Regions from separate parts of the Moellerella wisconsensis genome, predicted to be linked through region 4. Evidence: predicted binding sites of a transcription regulator. Region 4 holds the regulator's gene; each other region holds the start of a gene.
What was found. Region 4 encodes CRP, which controls carbon source genes, mostly activating them, when cyclic AMP is high. Its sites were predicted from a motif close to ATGTGANNNNNNTCACAT; they were not measured.
Positions count from the first base shown of each region.

Region 1: glpT (glycerol-3-phosphate transporter) is a predicted target of CRP. The motif match lies at 1,719-1,736, and genes of this name have one in related genera.
Region 2: deoC (deoxyribose-phosphate aldolase) is a predicted target of CRP. The motif match lies at 1,422-1,439, and genes of this name have one in related genera.
Region 3: MNY66_RS10215 (NupC/NupG family nucleoside CNT transporter) is a predicted target of CRP. The motif match lies at 1,886-1,903, and genes of this name have one in related genera.

Region 1 covers NZ_CP093242.1:455,619-458,838, forward strand. The annotation lists gene glpT (glycerol-3-phosphate transporter) at 144-1,493, opposite strand; gene glpA (anaerobic glycerol-3-phosphate dehydrogenase subunit A) at 1,899-3,220, shown strand, end outside.
Region 2 covers NZ_CP093242.1:3,045,200-3,048,419, reverse strand. The annotation lists gene MNY66_RS13360 (NupC/NupG family nucleoside CNT transporter) at 1-947, shown strand, start outside; gene deoC (deoxyribose-phosphate aldolase) at 1,654-2,433, shown strand; gene deoA (thymidine phosphorylase) at 2,491-3,220, shown strand, end outside.
Region 3 covers NZ_CP093242.1:2,319,994-2,323,213, forward strand. The annotation lists gene MNY66_RS10210 (DUF3820 family protein) at 258-473, opposite strand; gene MNY66_RS10215 (NupC/NupG family nucleoside CNT transporter) at 638-1,822, opposite strand; gene ligA (NAD-dependent DNA ligase LigA) at 2,046-3,220, opposite strand, start outside.
Region 4 covers NZ_CP093242.1:266,001-269,220, reverse strand. The annotation lists gene MNY66_RS01120 (phosphoribulokinase) at 1-540, shown strand, start outside; gene MNY66_RS01115 (OsmC family protein) at 638-1,045, opposite strand; gene crp (cAMP-activated global transcriptional regulator CRP) at 1,362-1,994, shown strand; gene MNY66_RS17925 (hypothetical protein) at 2,004-2,132, shown strand; gene argD (bifunctional acetylornithine/succinyldiaminopimelate transaminase) at 2,242-3,220, opposite strand, start outside.

The DNA of each region.
Region 1 (3,220 bases), 190 kb from region 4:
ATACCCGTCATACTTCAAGTCACTGTATTATTGGTTTGAGTCACTCAAGATATAAAAGGGTAGATAAAAAAAGGGCTACAGTATTTAAAATATGTAGCCCAGAAGATTAATCATTAATTATGACTGATGAATGACAATCGTCATTATTGTTGATTAGCTAATTCGCGTTTATGTTTAATTTCGCTCAACATAACGATAAATAGTAACACTACAGCCAGGGCACTACCGCCTATCATGACGGCGAAACCACCATCCCAACCGAAGTAGTCAACGGTGTAACCGACAATCGCACTGGCGGCTACCGAGCCACCGAGATAACCGAACAGTCCGGTAAATCCAGCTGCGGTACCGGCTGCTTTTTTCGGTGCAAGTTCAAGAGCATGCAGGCCGATAAGCATCACCGGGCCGTAAATTAAGAAACCGATAATTAACATACAAGCCATATCGATACTTGGGTTACCCGGAGGGTTCATCCAGAATACGACAGTGGCGATAGTAACCAGAATCATGAAGAATACGCCAGTTGCACCACGGTTACCGCGGAACACTTTATCCGACATCCAACCACACAATAAGGTGCCAGGAATACCCGCATATTCATACATGAAATATGCCCATGAAGATTTATCCATGGTGAAATCTTTAACTTCACGCAGGTAGGTCGGAGACCAGTCAAGAACACCATAACGCAGCAGGTAAACAAAGACGTTAGCAATTGCAATCATCCATAACAGTTTGTTAGGGAAGACGTATTTCATGAAGATTTCTTTTGCTGTTAGTTCTTCTTCATCAGTTTCTTTATAGTCAGGTGGGTAGTCATTTTTGTACTCTTCGATAGGAGGTAAACCACAAGATTGTGGGGTATCTCTCATCAGAGCGAAGGCAATAATAGCGATTAAGATGGCACCGAAAGCTGGCATATACAGTGCTGCTTTCCAGTCATTAAACCATGCCATACCAAGAATGAATAACAGAGGCGGAATACCGCCACCAACGTTATGGGCACAGTTCCAAATGGAGACAATCCCACCACGTTCTTTCTGGGACCACCAGTGAACCATAGTTCGTCCGCAAGGCGGCCAACCCATACCTTGGAACCAGCCACAGAAGAATAGCAGAACGAACATTACCATAATGCTCGATGTCGCCCAGGGAACAAAGCCCATGATCAACATGACAAACGCGGCTAATATTAAACCAGCAGGTAGGAAGTAGCGTGGATTAGAACGGTCAGAGACCGAGCCCATTATGAATTTGGAAAATCCATAAGCGATAGAAATCCCTGAAAGAGCAAAACCGAGATCACCTTTAGAGAAACCTTGTTCTACAAGGTACGGCATGGCTAATGCAAAGTTTTTTCTGACCAAGTAATAAGCCGCATACCCGAAGAAAATCCCCAAGAAAATCTGCCAACGTAATTTACGATAGACGGGGTCTATCTTATCAGCAGACAGCCTCGGTTTATGAGCTGCCGGTTTAAACATACTTAACATATAAGCCTCCGATGGCATATAGATATTTTTTATTTATCATTATAAAAGCAACGAAAACGAAAATAATTTGAGAGTTTATGTGCGTATTGTTTTCTCTTACCGCGCTAAATAGTAGCCACAATCAAACAATTTATCTGTAATGCACTGCACAAATATAGATTTTCTATATAAGCCGGATAAGGTAATAGCTTTTATGAATATATTGAAATTGTTTTGTTAACAAACATGTGACATTCATCACACATTGGTGTTTTTCACACAAGAGATGATCAAATTCCTGTTCGTTTTTGTTCCTTATCAAACATCGCGCGCATTTTTTGTCTATAGTTAGTACTAAGCTAATAATTATAAAAAATTAGATTATCTTATTAATTAGATTCTCTTACTAATGTGAGGAAATTCGGCATGAATGATCCATCTGTTATAGAAACGGACGTCATTATTATCGGTGGCGGTGCTACTGGTGCAGGTATTGCGCGAGACTGTGCTCGCCGAGGACTCCGTTGTGTGCTACTTGAACGGCATGATATTGCGACCGGCGCGACGGGTCGTAATCATGGTCTATTACATAGTGGCGCACGTTATGCTGTGACAGATAGCGAATCTGCCCGCGAATGTATTGAAGAAAACAAAATACTAAAACGCATCGCCCATCATTGTGTTGAACGTACTGACGGCTTATTTATTACCCTGCCCGAAGATTCATTGGAATATCAGCAACAGTTTATTATCGCTTGCCGTGCAGCGGGGATTGATGCGGACGCCATTGATCCAAGTGAAGCTATTCGTTTGGAGCCTTCGGTTAATCCGTTATTAATAGGCGCGGTAAAAGTGCCAGATGGTACCGTCGATCCTTTCCGTTTAACTGCGGCCAATATGTTAGATGCTAGAGAGCATGGCGCCAAAGTGCTGACTTACCATGAAGTCGTGGGATTATTGCGTGATGGTGACAGAGTGAAAGGCGTCACCGTTTATGACCATAAAAATTCGCGTACTTATAATATACATGCTGAGATTGTAGTAAATGCCGGTGGTATTTGGGGACAGCGGATCGCTGAATATGCGGATTTAAAAATCAAAATGTTCCCGGCCAAAGGGGCATTATTAATTTTAGGTCATCGGCTAAATAATATGGTGATCAACCGTTGTCGTAAGCCGGCGGATGCCGATATTTTAGTGCCTGGCGACACGATTTCATTGATTGGCACTACTTCGACACATATCGATTACGATCAAATCGATAATATGCATGTGACTCCAGAAGAAGTGGATATTTTGATCCGCGAAGGTTCGATGTTATCTCCGGCACTCGCCACCACGCGAATTTTACGTGCTTATGCAGGGGTTCGGCCTTTAGTGGCCAGTGACGATGATCCTTCTGGGCGTAATGTAAGCCGGGGGATTGTGCTGTTAGACCATGCTAAACGTGATGGACTGGAAGGCTTTATAACAATTACCGGCGGTAAATTAATGACTTATCGCCTGATGGCTGAATGGGCGACTGATAAAGTGTGCGAAAAACTCGGACACAGCGCTAAATGTACGACCGCAGAAGCTCCGTTACCGGGATCACAGCACAGCGCCGAACAATCACTGCGTAATGCGATTTCGATACCTGCTCCAATCCGCGGATCGGCGGTTTATCGCCATGGCGATCGTGCTTCCTCGATTTTAACCACTAACCGACTGGATAAAAGTTTGGTGTGTGAGTGTGAGGCAGTAACTGC
Region 2 (3,220 bases), 810 kb from region 4:
TGCTCTATTATCTGGGCATCATGCAATTTATTATTAAAATTCTTGGGGGTGGGCTACAAAAACTGCTCGGAACTTCAAGAACTGAATCATTGTCAGCTACTGCAAATATTTTTGTGGGTCAGACTGAAGCACCGTTAGTTGTGCGTCCTTATATTGCCACAATGACTAATTCTGAGCTATTTGCCATCATGAGTGGCGGGCTGGCTTCTGTTGCGGGCGCTGTACTTGCTGGCTATGCTCAAATGGGTGTTCCGATGGAATACTTGATTGCAGCTTCATTTATGGCGGCTCCAGGCGGGTTATTATTTGCTAAATTAATGGTGCCAGAAACTGAAGACATGAAAGACAGAGCTGATGCGATGGATTTAGTAGCTGAGGATGAACGCCCAGCTAACGTGATTGATGCGGCAGCGTCAGGTGCGGCATCAGGTATGCAATTAGCGCTTAACGTAGGTGCGATGCTATTAGCTTTTGTTGCCTTAATTGCGTTATTAAATGGTATTTTAAGCGGTATCGGTGGCTGGTTTGATTATCCACAGCTTTCGCTTGAGTTGATCCTCGGTTGGTGTTTTTCTCCAATTGCTTATTTGATAGGTGTTCCTTGGAGCGAAGCTAATATTGCGGGTTCATTCATCGGACAGAAGATTGTAGTCAATGAATTTGTGGCATACATTAATTTTGGTGAGTATCTCAAACCTGATGCTGATGTTATTGCTGCCGGTAAACAAGTGTTATCAGAACATACTAAAGCTATTATCTCCTTTGCTTTATGCGGTTTTGCTAATTTATCTTCGGTCGCTATTCTTCTCGGTGGATTAGGTAGCATGGCACCTAACCGTCGTCAAGATGTAGCACGTTTAGGGCTCAAAGCCGTAATGGCCGGGACTCTGTCTAACTTAATGAGTGCTACTATTGCGGGCTTCTTCCTGACGCTTGCTGTCATTTAATTGATTTTAAAAGAGATTGATTGGCTGCCATGATGAAATTTTTCGCCATGGCAGTCTAATTTTGTGAGCCGCTTCGTAGCTCTGTATCATTCTACTTACCAACTGCTAATCTGTTGTATACTCTTTACCAGCAGTTACTCATCTTGTAGTTTCTAAAATAATAATTTATTCGCTGATCCTCCGTAAGTTAATCTTAATAGTTGAGTTAACTACATTGATTCTTCTTATTATTTTAAGTGTTTATTACTGAAGTGAAGCGGTACTCAATTTATTTTCAGTTATATTTTTTCTAATTTTATTTTTTTGAGCGGTTTATTTTTGATAGTTTTCTATTTTGGTAATGCAATATAACTAAAAATAACCGACTTTTATGGAATAAAACTTATTAGAGAGCATAAAGCTGAGGTTAAATAGCGTATAATTAGTGACTGTGATCACGTGGTTACATTTAATCATGTAACATACAATTGTATAATGTGATTTGTGGCACATAAATACGTTCTGTTCCATGTTCAAATAACAACATATTGAGCATTTATGGAAAGGTAACCGCTCTCAAAGGTGGAATCAGAGAGCATCGTGCGGTGAGACGGAACTCAGCTGTTACTTTAGCCATCGGCTATCGCAACATCTTTAAGGAACCAAGCCCGCTCGCCAACAAAGAACATAATGTTCTGATAAATAAATAATATCGTTGGAGAGTTTTATGACTAATTTAACTGCAGCTGCGCAACGCGCACTGGCTTTGATGGACTTAACTACACTTAATGAAGATGACACTGACCAAAAAGTCACAGATTTATGTCATCAAGCAAAAAGCCCAGCAGGTAACACCGCGGCAATTTGTATCTATCCACGTTTTGTTCCGCTAGCACGCAAAGTTTTACGCGAGCAAGGCACCCCAGATATTCGTATCGCTACTGTCACTAATTTCCCTCATGGTAATGATGATATTGATATCGCATTAGCCGAGACTCGTGCAGCTATCGCTTATGGTGCTGATGATGTAGATGTGGTTTTCCCTTATCGCGCATTGATGGCTGGCAATGAACAAATCGGTTTTGATTTAGTTAAAGCATGTAAAGAAGCTTGTGCGGAAGCAGGCGTGCTATTAAAAGTTATTATTGAAACGGGCGAGCTGAAAACAGCAGAATTAATTCGTAAAGCATCTGAAATCTCAATTAATGCAGGCGCTGATTTTATTAAAACATCAACCGGTAAAGTACCTGTTAATGCAACGCTGGAAAGCGCTGAGATCATGATCCAAGTTATTCATGATATGGGAGTTGGTAAAACTGTCGGTTTCAAACCAGCGGGTGGTGTGCGTACAGCTGAAGAAGCGGCTCAATATTTAGCATTGGCAGACAGAATTATGGGCGAAGGCTGGGCTGATGCACGTCATTTCCGCTTTGGTGCATCAAGTTTACTGGGTAGTTTACTCAGCACGTTAGGTTTTGCGGGACAAAAGCAAAATAGCGGTTATTAATCTCGGAGAAATTCGTAGATTGAGTCCCCCCTCTGGTTGAATTTTAAGGAGTATATTTTGTTTTTAGCACAAGAAATTATCCGTAAAAAACGTGATGGCAAACAACTCAGCGAAGAAGAAATTCGTTTCTTTATTAATGGTGTTCGCGACAACTCTGTTTCTGAAGGTCAAATTGCTGCTTTAGCGATGACTATCTATTTTAATGACATGGTTATGGACGAGCGTGTTGCATTAACTTTGGCTATGCGTGATTCAGGCAGCGTATTAAATTGGAAATCACTTAATCTTAACGGCCCAATTGTAGATAAACATTCTACCGGGGGTGTCGGTGACGTGACTTCGCTGATGCTGGGCCCAATGGTTGCTGCATGTGGCGGTTATGTACCGATGATTTCTGGCCGTGGTTTAGGCCATACCGGCGGAACCTTGGATAAACTCGAAGCAATTCCTGGTTTTGATATTTTTCCAGATGATGCTCGTTTCCGCGATATTATCAAAAATGTTGGCGTCGCAATTATTGGTCAAACCAATTCTTTAGCGCCTGCTGACAAGCGTTTTTATGCGACTCGCGATATTACAGCAACGGTTGATGCTATCCCATTAATTACAGCTTCTATTTTAGGTAAGAAATTAGCTGAAGGGCTTGATGCCTTGGTGATGGATGTTAAAGTTGGTTCTGGCGCATTTATGCCAACGTATGAAAAATCGACTGAATTAGCTGAGTCTATCGTGAAAGTTGCTAATGGTGCTGGTTGTAAAACAACCGCACTGTTAACCGATATGAACG
Region 3 (3,220 bases), 1.5 Mb from region 4:
GCTCTAACAAGCTAATAATTCATAGGCGATTTTGACCTATGATGGTTATCGTCTATTGTGGATATGAGCTGTTGCAGATATAGCTCACGGCGGTATTTTTAATCGTATTATTTTTTATACGCTATATTTCAGCAACTATACTGGATATAAATTGACGGCGAATTAAGCCATCTAGCCCAACTCATTGCTATTTCAGCTACAAAACATAACTACATATAGATAATCAGCTTAAAATCACTCTAGAGCTGCTAAGGCGCTTATTTTCGCTTTAACGGTTTGATTAGTCCATCAAGCCCTTCAATCTTAACTGCCAATGTCATCTCCATCAGTTGGCCTAAACGCCCTGCGGGAAAGGTTCCTTTGCGATAAAACCATAATAGATATTCTTCAGGAAGGTCGATCAGCGCCCTACCATGGTATTTACCAAACGGCATTATAGTATTAGCAATATCTAATAAATCTTGTTTTTCCATACAGACAGATATCCCTCAAAAATTTTAATCCCAATGATAAGCTGGTTATTCTTCATTATTCTTAGAATGTATTAATAAAATCTAATCTTAAAAATAATAAATAATATAACGCAAAACGGCATTCCGAAGAATGCCGTTTTTATATTCTATCGATGCTCTGAGTATCAGACGATTAATCCAACAACAGCAGCAGATAAGAAGCTAACCAGCGTTGAGCCATATAATAATTTCAATCCAAAGCGTGCAACAGTATTACCTTGCTTTTCATTTAAGCCTTTAATCGCTCCCGCTACTATTCCAATAGAAGAGAAGTTAGCAAAAGAGACTAAGAAAACAGACAGAATAGCGATAGAACGTGGAGATAATTCGCCAATAATTTTGGTCAAGCTATCCATGGCAACAAATTCATTAGATACCAATTTAACCGCCATTATCCCACCCACTTTTAATGCTTCATCCGCAGGGATACCGAGGATCCAAGCAAAAGGATAAAATGCATAGCCAAGGATAGTCTCAAAATCGACACCAAAGACCGCAGAGAAAATACCATTTACCATTGCTATCAAGGCAATAAAGCCAATTAGCATTGCTGCAACAATCAGGGCAACTTTAAAACCAGCCAGAATGTATTCGCCTAACATTTCAAAGAAACTTTGACCTTCATGAAGATTATTCATTTGAATATCTTCTTCTTTATCAATTTCATACGGATTGATTAATGATAAAACAACGAAAGTACCAAACATGTTCAACACCAATGCGACGATGACATATTTAGGGTCTAGCATAGTCATGTAAGCACCAACAATCGACATGGAAACGGTAGACATCGCCGTTGCTGCCATAGTGTACATTCTGCGATCTGACATTTTATTCAGTACATCTTTGTACGCAATGAAGTTTTCTGATTGGCCGAGCACCAATGAGCTCACCGCATTAAAGGATTCTAGTTTCCCCATGCCGTTAACTTTAGATAAAACAGTACCAATCGCACGGATAACTAATGGTAATATTTTAATGTGTTGCAAAATACCAATAAGCGCAGAAATAAAGATAATCGGGCAAAGCACTTGTAGGAAGAAGAATGCCAGCCCACCTTCCATCATGCCACCGAAGACAAACTCAGTCCCATGACGCGCATACCCTAAAAGATATTGGAAAATATTAGCGAAGCCACGAACAAAACCTTCACCTACATCAGAGCTTAAGAAAAACCACGCCAGCCCGATTTGGATAACTAGCAGCTGAATAATATAACGAGGACGAATTCCTCGACGGTTATTACTAGCTAAGATAGCCAGTCCACAAATTACAACTAGTGATAAGATAAAATGTAGGATTGAGGTCATTAGCGACTCCATCAGATCAGTAAATAATTAATGACCTCATTCTATGTAACAGGGAACAATAAAATGAGATTGAAGTCACAATAATATGAAAATGCTAAGAGCCTATTTTTAAAATAAGCCAGCTTGATCACACTTTAGAACTATTGCTAACTATTTGAAAAAAAAATTGATCTAGGTCAGTAGTCTCATCAAGAAACTAAATCCTCAGACTACTGTCCCCATTTTATGCTTCGCCAAAGAGGCGGATCATCTCATTTTCATCAATGACTTGGATACCCAATTCATTAGCTTTTACCAATTTAGAACCTGCGGCTTCGCCGGCTATTACCATATCTGTTTTTTTCGAAACACTGCCGGTAACCTTGGCACCTAAGGCCGCCAGCTTATCTTTTGCCTCATCTCGAGTTAATCGAGTTAACGAGCCGGTAAGCACCACTGTTTTGCCTGCAAACGGCGAATCAAAAGCACTAATATCCTGTACTTGAGCTTCCGGCCAGTAGATCCCTGCTTTGTTAACTAACTCATTGATAACGTCTTGGTTATGCGTTTCTCTAAAGAAATTAACTACATGCTTAGCCACCACATCACCCACATCTTGTACTGCTTTCAATGACTCGATATCAGCGGCCATTAAATCAGTTAAGCTGCCATAATGAGCCGCTAAATTTGCGGCTGTAGCTTCTCCAACCTCACGAATACCCAGAGCATAGATAAATCTAGCTAATGTAGTTTGCTTAGATTTTTCTAGCGCATTGACCAAATTGAGTGCTGATTTTGGCCCCATCCGATCGAGACCAGTTAATATTCCCGCAGACAATTGATACAATTCAGCCGGTGTATGGACATATTCTTTCTCCACCAGCTGATCGATTATCTTGTCGCCCATTCCATCGACGTCCATCGCGCGGCGTGAAACAAAATGTTTTAATGCCTCTTTTCGTTGTGCGCCACAAATTAATCCCCCCGTACAACGTGCGACGGCTTCACCTTCTATGCGTTCAATATCAGAACCACAGACTGGGCAATGGATCGGAAATACAATCTCTCGGCTATCTTTAGGCCGTTGATCTATCACAACATTCACAATCTGAGGGATCACATCACCCGCACGACGGATTACCACCGTATCACCGATATGTACGCCTAGACGGGCAATTTCATCGGCATTATGCAGTGTCGCGTTACTTACAATTACGCCTGCAACTTGTACTGGCTCTAGGCGTGCGACTGGCGTAATTGCACCTGTACGCCCAACTTGGAACTCAACATCTCGCAGTAATGTCATTTGTTCTTGCGCAGGGAATTTAAACGCCGTCGCCCAACGCGGTGCTCGCGCGACAAAACCTAAGGTTTGTTGCAAGCTTAATGAATCGACTTTAATTACCACGCCATCAATAT
Region 4 (3,220 bases):
TTGCAGCCGGGAATTTTCACGCCATGGGAACCATTGCCCGACAATACGGATATTCTTTTTTATGAGGGCCTACATGGCGGTATTGTAACGCCGGAGCATAATGTAGCACAGCACGTTGATCTATTAGTTGGGGTCGTACCAATTGTTAACTTGGAATGGATTCAGAAATTAATTCGTGACACGACAGAACGGGGTCATTCTCGAGAAGCAGTGATGGATTCAGTGGTGCGCTCAATGGGGGATTATATTAATTTCATTACTCCCCAATTTTCTCGCACTCATATCAACTTTCAACGTGTTCCGACAGTCGATACCTCCAATCCATTTGAAGCCCAAGCCATTCCTTCACAGGATGAAAGTTTTATTGTAATCCGCTTTAATGGCTTATCACATATTGATTTTCCATACTTATTATCGATGATCAACGGATCTTTTATATCAGCAATGAACACTATTGTTGTTCCGGGCGGTAAATTAAGCTTAGCAATGGAATTAATAATGACGCCATTAGTCGAAAAATTAATAAGTGGTAAGAAATAATAATTAAATTGATGCCCTCTTTTATTAAAAACAGTTTATTGTTGATAATTTATTGTGATGGGCATCAAACTTTAAAAAAGTTTAGTAAAAATAAAATTTATTTTAGATTTCTAATTTCAAAACTGTGAGTTACTTTTACCGCTTTTTCTAACATCATAGAAACAGAACAATATTTATCAGCAGAAAGTTTTACTGCTCGTTCAACCATTTTATCGTTTAAGTCATTACCGGAAACAATAAAATGAAGATTAATATAAGTAAAATAACGTGGTATTTCTTCACGACGCTCAGAAGTTAATTTAACTTCACAATCAGTCACTTCATTGCGTCCCTTTTTTAAAATAGATACCACATCAATCGCGCTACATCCGCCAACCGCCATTAAAACCATTTCCATTGGGCTAGGTGCTTTATCTCCAGAATTACCATCCATCATTAATTGATGGCCTGATGCTGACTCACCTAAAAAAGAAAGACCTTCAACCCACTTAACTCTTGCTTCCATGATAATACTCCGCCATATAAATTGATTTTATATTAACTAAAAGACTACCCTTTCATATAATCGCTGGCAATCTGATTACAGATTTATTAAGCTGAAACGAGACAACCAAGACTTTCAGTAATTAATATGTTAAAAATATAAACTGCTAAAACGGGGTAAGATCAATACCGAACAGTATAGTTAAATATATTATATGATTAATATTAACTTGCCTCATTGGGCTTATTAATATGTTAAGCTACTGACTTTAAGCTAACCCACTCAATAAAATTATATTTATCGAGTTAGCTGCAATAACATACAGAGGATAACGCGAATGATTCTCGGCAAGCCACAAACAGACCCGACTCTTGAATGGTTTTTGTCACACTGCCATATTCATAAATATCCATCCAAGAGCACACTGATCCATCAGGGTGAGAAAGCAGAAACACTTTATTATATTGTAAAAGGTTCTGTGGCTGTTTTAATTAAAGATGAAGAAGGCAAAGAGATGATCCTCTCCTATTTAAATCAGGGAGATTTCATCGGTGAGCTTGGGTTATTTGAAGAAGGGCAGGAGCGCTCAGCATGGGTACGTGCCAAAAGTGCTTGTGAAGTTGCTGAAATTTCGTATAAAAAGTTCCGTCAATTAATTCAGGTTAATCCTGATATTTTGATGCGCTTATCAGCACAAATGGCAAGCCGTCTGCAAACCACGTCAGAGAAAGTAGGTAACTTAGCTTTCTTAGACGTAACTGGCCGTATTGCGCAGACACTACTAAGTTTAGCCAAACAACCTGACGCTATGACCCATCCTGATGGTATGCAAATTAAAATTACCCGTCAGGAAATCGGCCAGATCGTGGGATGTTCCCGTGAAACCGTCGGCCGCATTTTAAAAATGCTGGAAGACCAAAACCTGATTTCTGCGCATGGAAAAACAATTGTGGTCTACGGAACACGATAAACATATTCAATGCCCAGTAATACCCGTGTATTAGAACATTCTGTAATACAGACTGTAGTACAAAATGTAGTACAAAATATGCGTGATAAAACATTACGATTTATCACGTTACAAATCGCCATTGAGCTGCGCGTATAAAATTAATTGTTCAATCTACGCCATAGCAAATCAATCGGTGTCAGAGATAAACCAGTGCTTATCATCACGATAGCACTGGTTTATTGTCAAATAACAAATATTTGCATTTTTATGCAATTAAACCTGCAATTGCCAGCTCCAATTTTTTCATGCCTTCTGTAATATCTTCAGTAGGAATAATCAGTGATGGTGTAAAACGTAGAACGTTTTGCCCGGCATTTAGCATCATTACGCCTTCATGGGCGCAAGCTTGTAATATCTCTTTCGATTTATTTTTCAATGGCCCAGTTAATTCCGCGCCAATTAATAAACCTAAGCCTCGGATCTCATCAAATACGGCATATTTGCTATTAATCTCGTGTAGATAATTAATAAATAACTGGCGGCGAACTTCAACGCCCTGTAAAACGTCAGGCGTATTAATAATATCAAAAGCCGCATTACCTACTGCGCAGGCCAATGGGTTTCCACCATACGTTGTTCCGTGAGTTCCTGGCCCCATCGCTTGTGCTATTTCTGCGGTAGTTAACATAGCACTAATCGGGAAGCCACCACCTAACGCTTTAGCTGTGGTCAAAATATCTGGAGTAATACCATAATGCATATAAGAGAACAATTTACCTGTCCGTCCCATACCACTTTGAACTTCATCAAAAACTAATAGCGCTTGATTTTCATCGCACAACTTACGAACACCCTGCATAAACTCAGTAGTTGCAGCAATAACCCCACCCTCACCTTGCACTGGCTCTAACACTACAGCACAAGTATGATCATCAATTACCGCTTTTAATGCCGCTAAATCATTAAACGGAACATGAACAATATCCGCAGGTTTAGGGCCGAATCCATCAGCATATTTTGGCTGGCCACCCACGGAAACTGTAAACAGTGTGCGCCCGTGAAACCCTTGTTTAAAGGCAATAATTTTTGTTTTATACGGATTGTGTTTAGTGATCGCATAATGGCGTGCCAACTTAAAAGCCGCTTCATTAGCTTCTGCGCCCGAGTTGGCAAAAAATACTTTTTCAGCAAAAGTGGCAGAAATTAATTTTTGCGCCAACGTTAACGCAGGTTCGTTAGTAAAA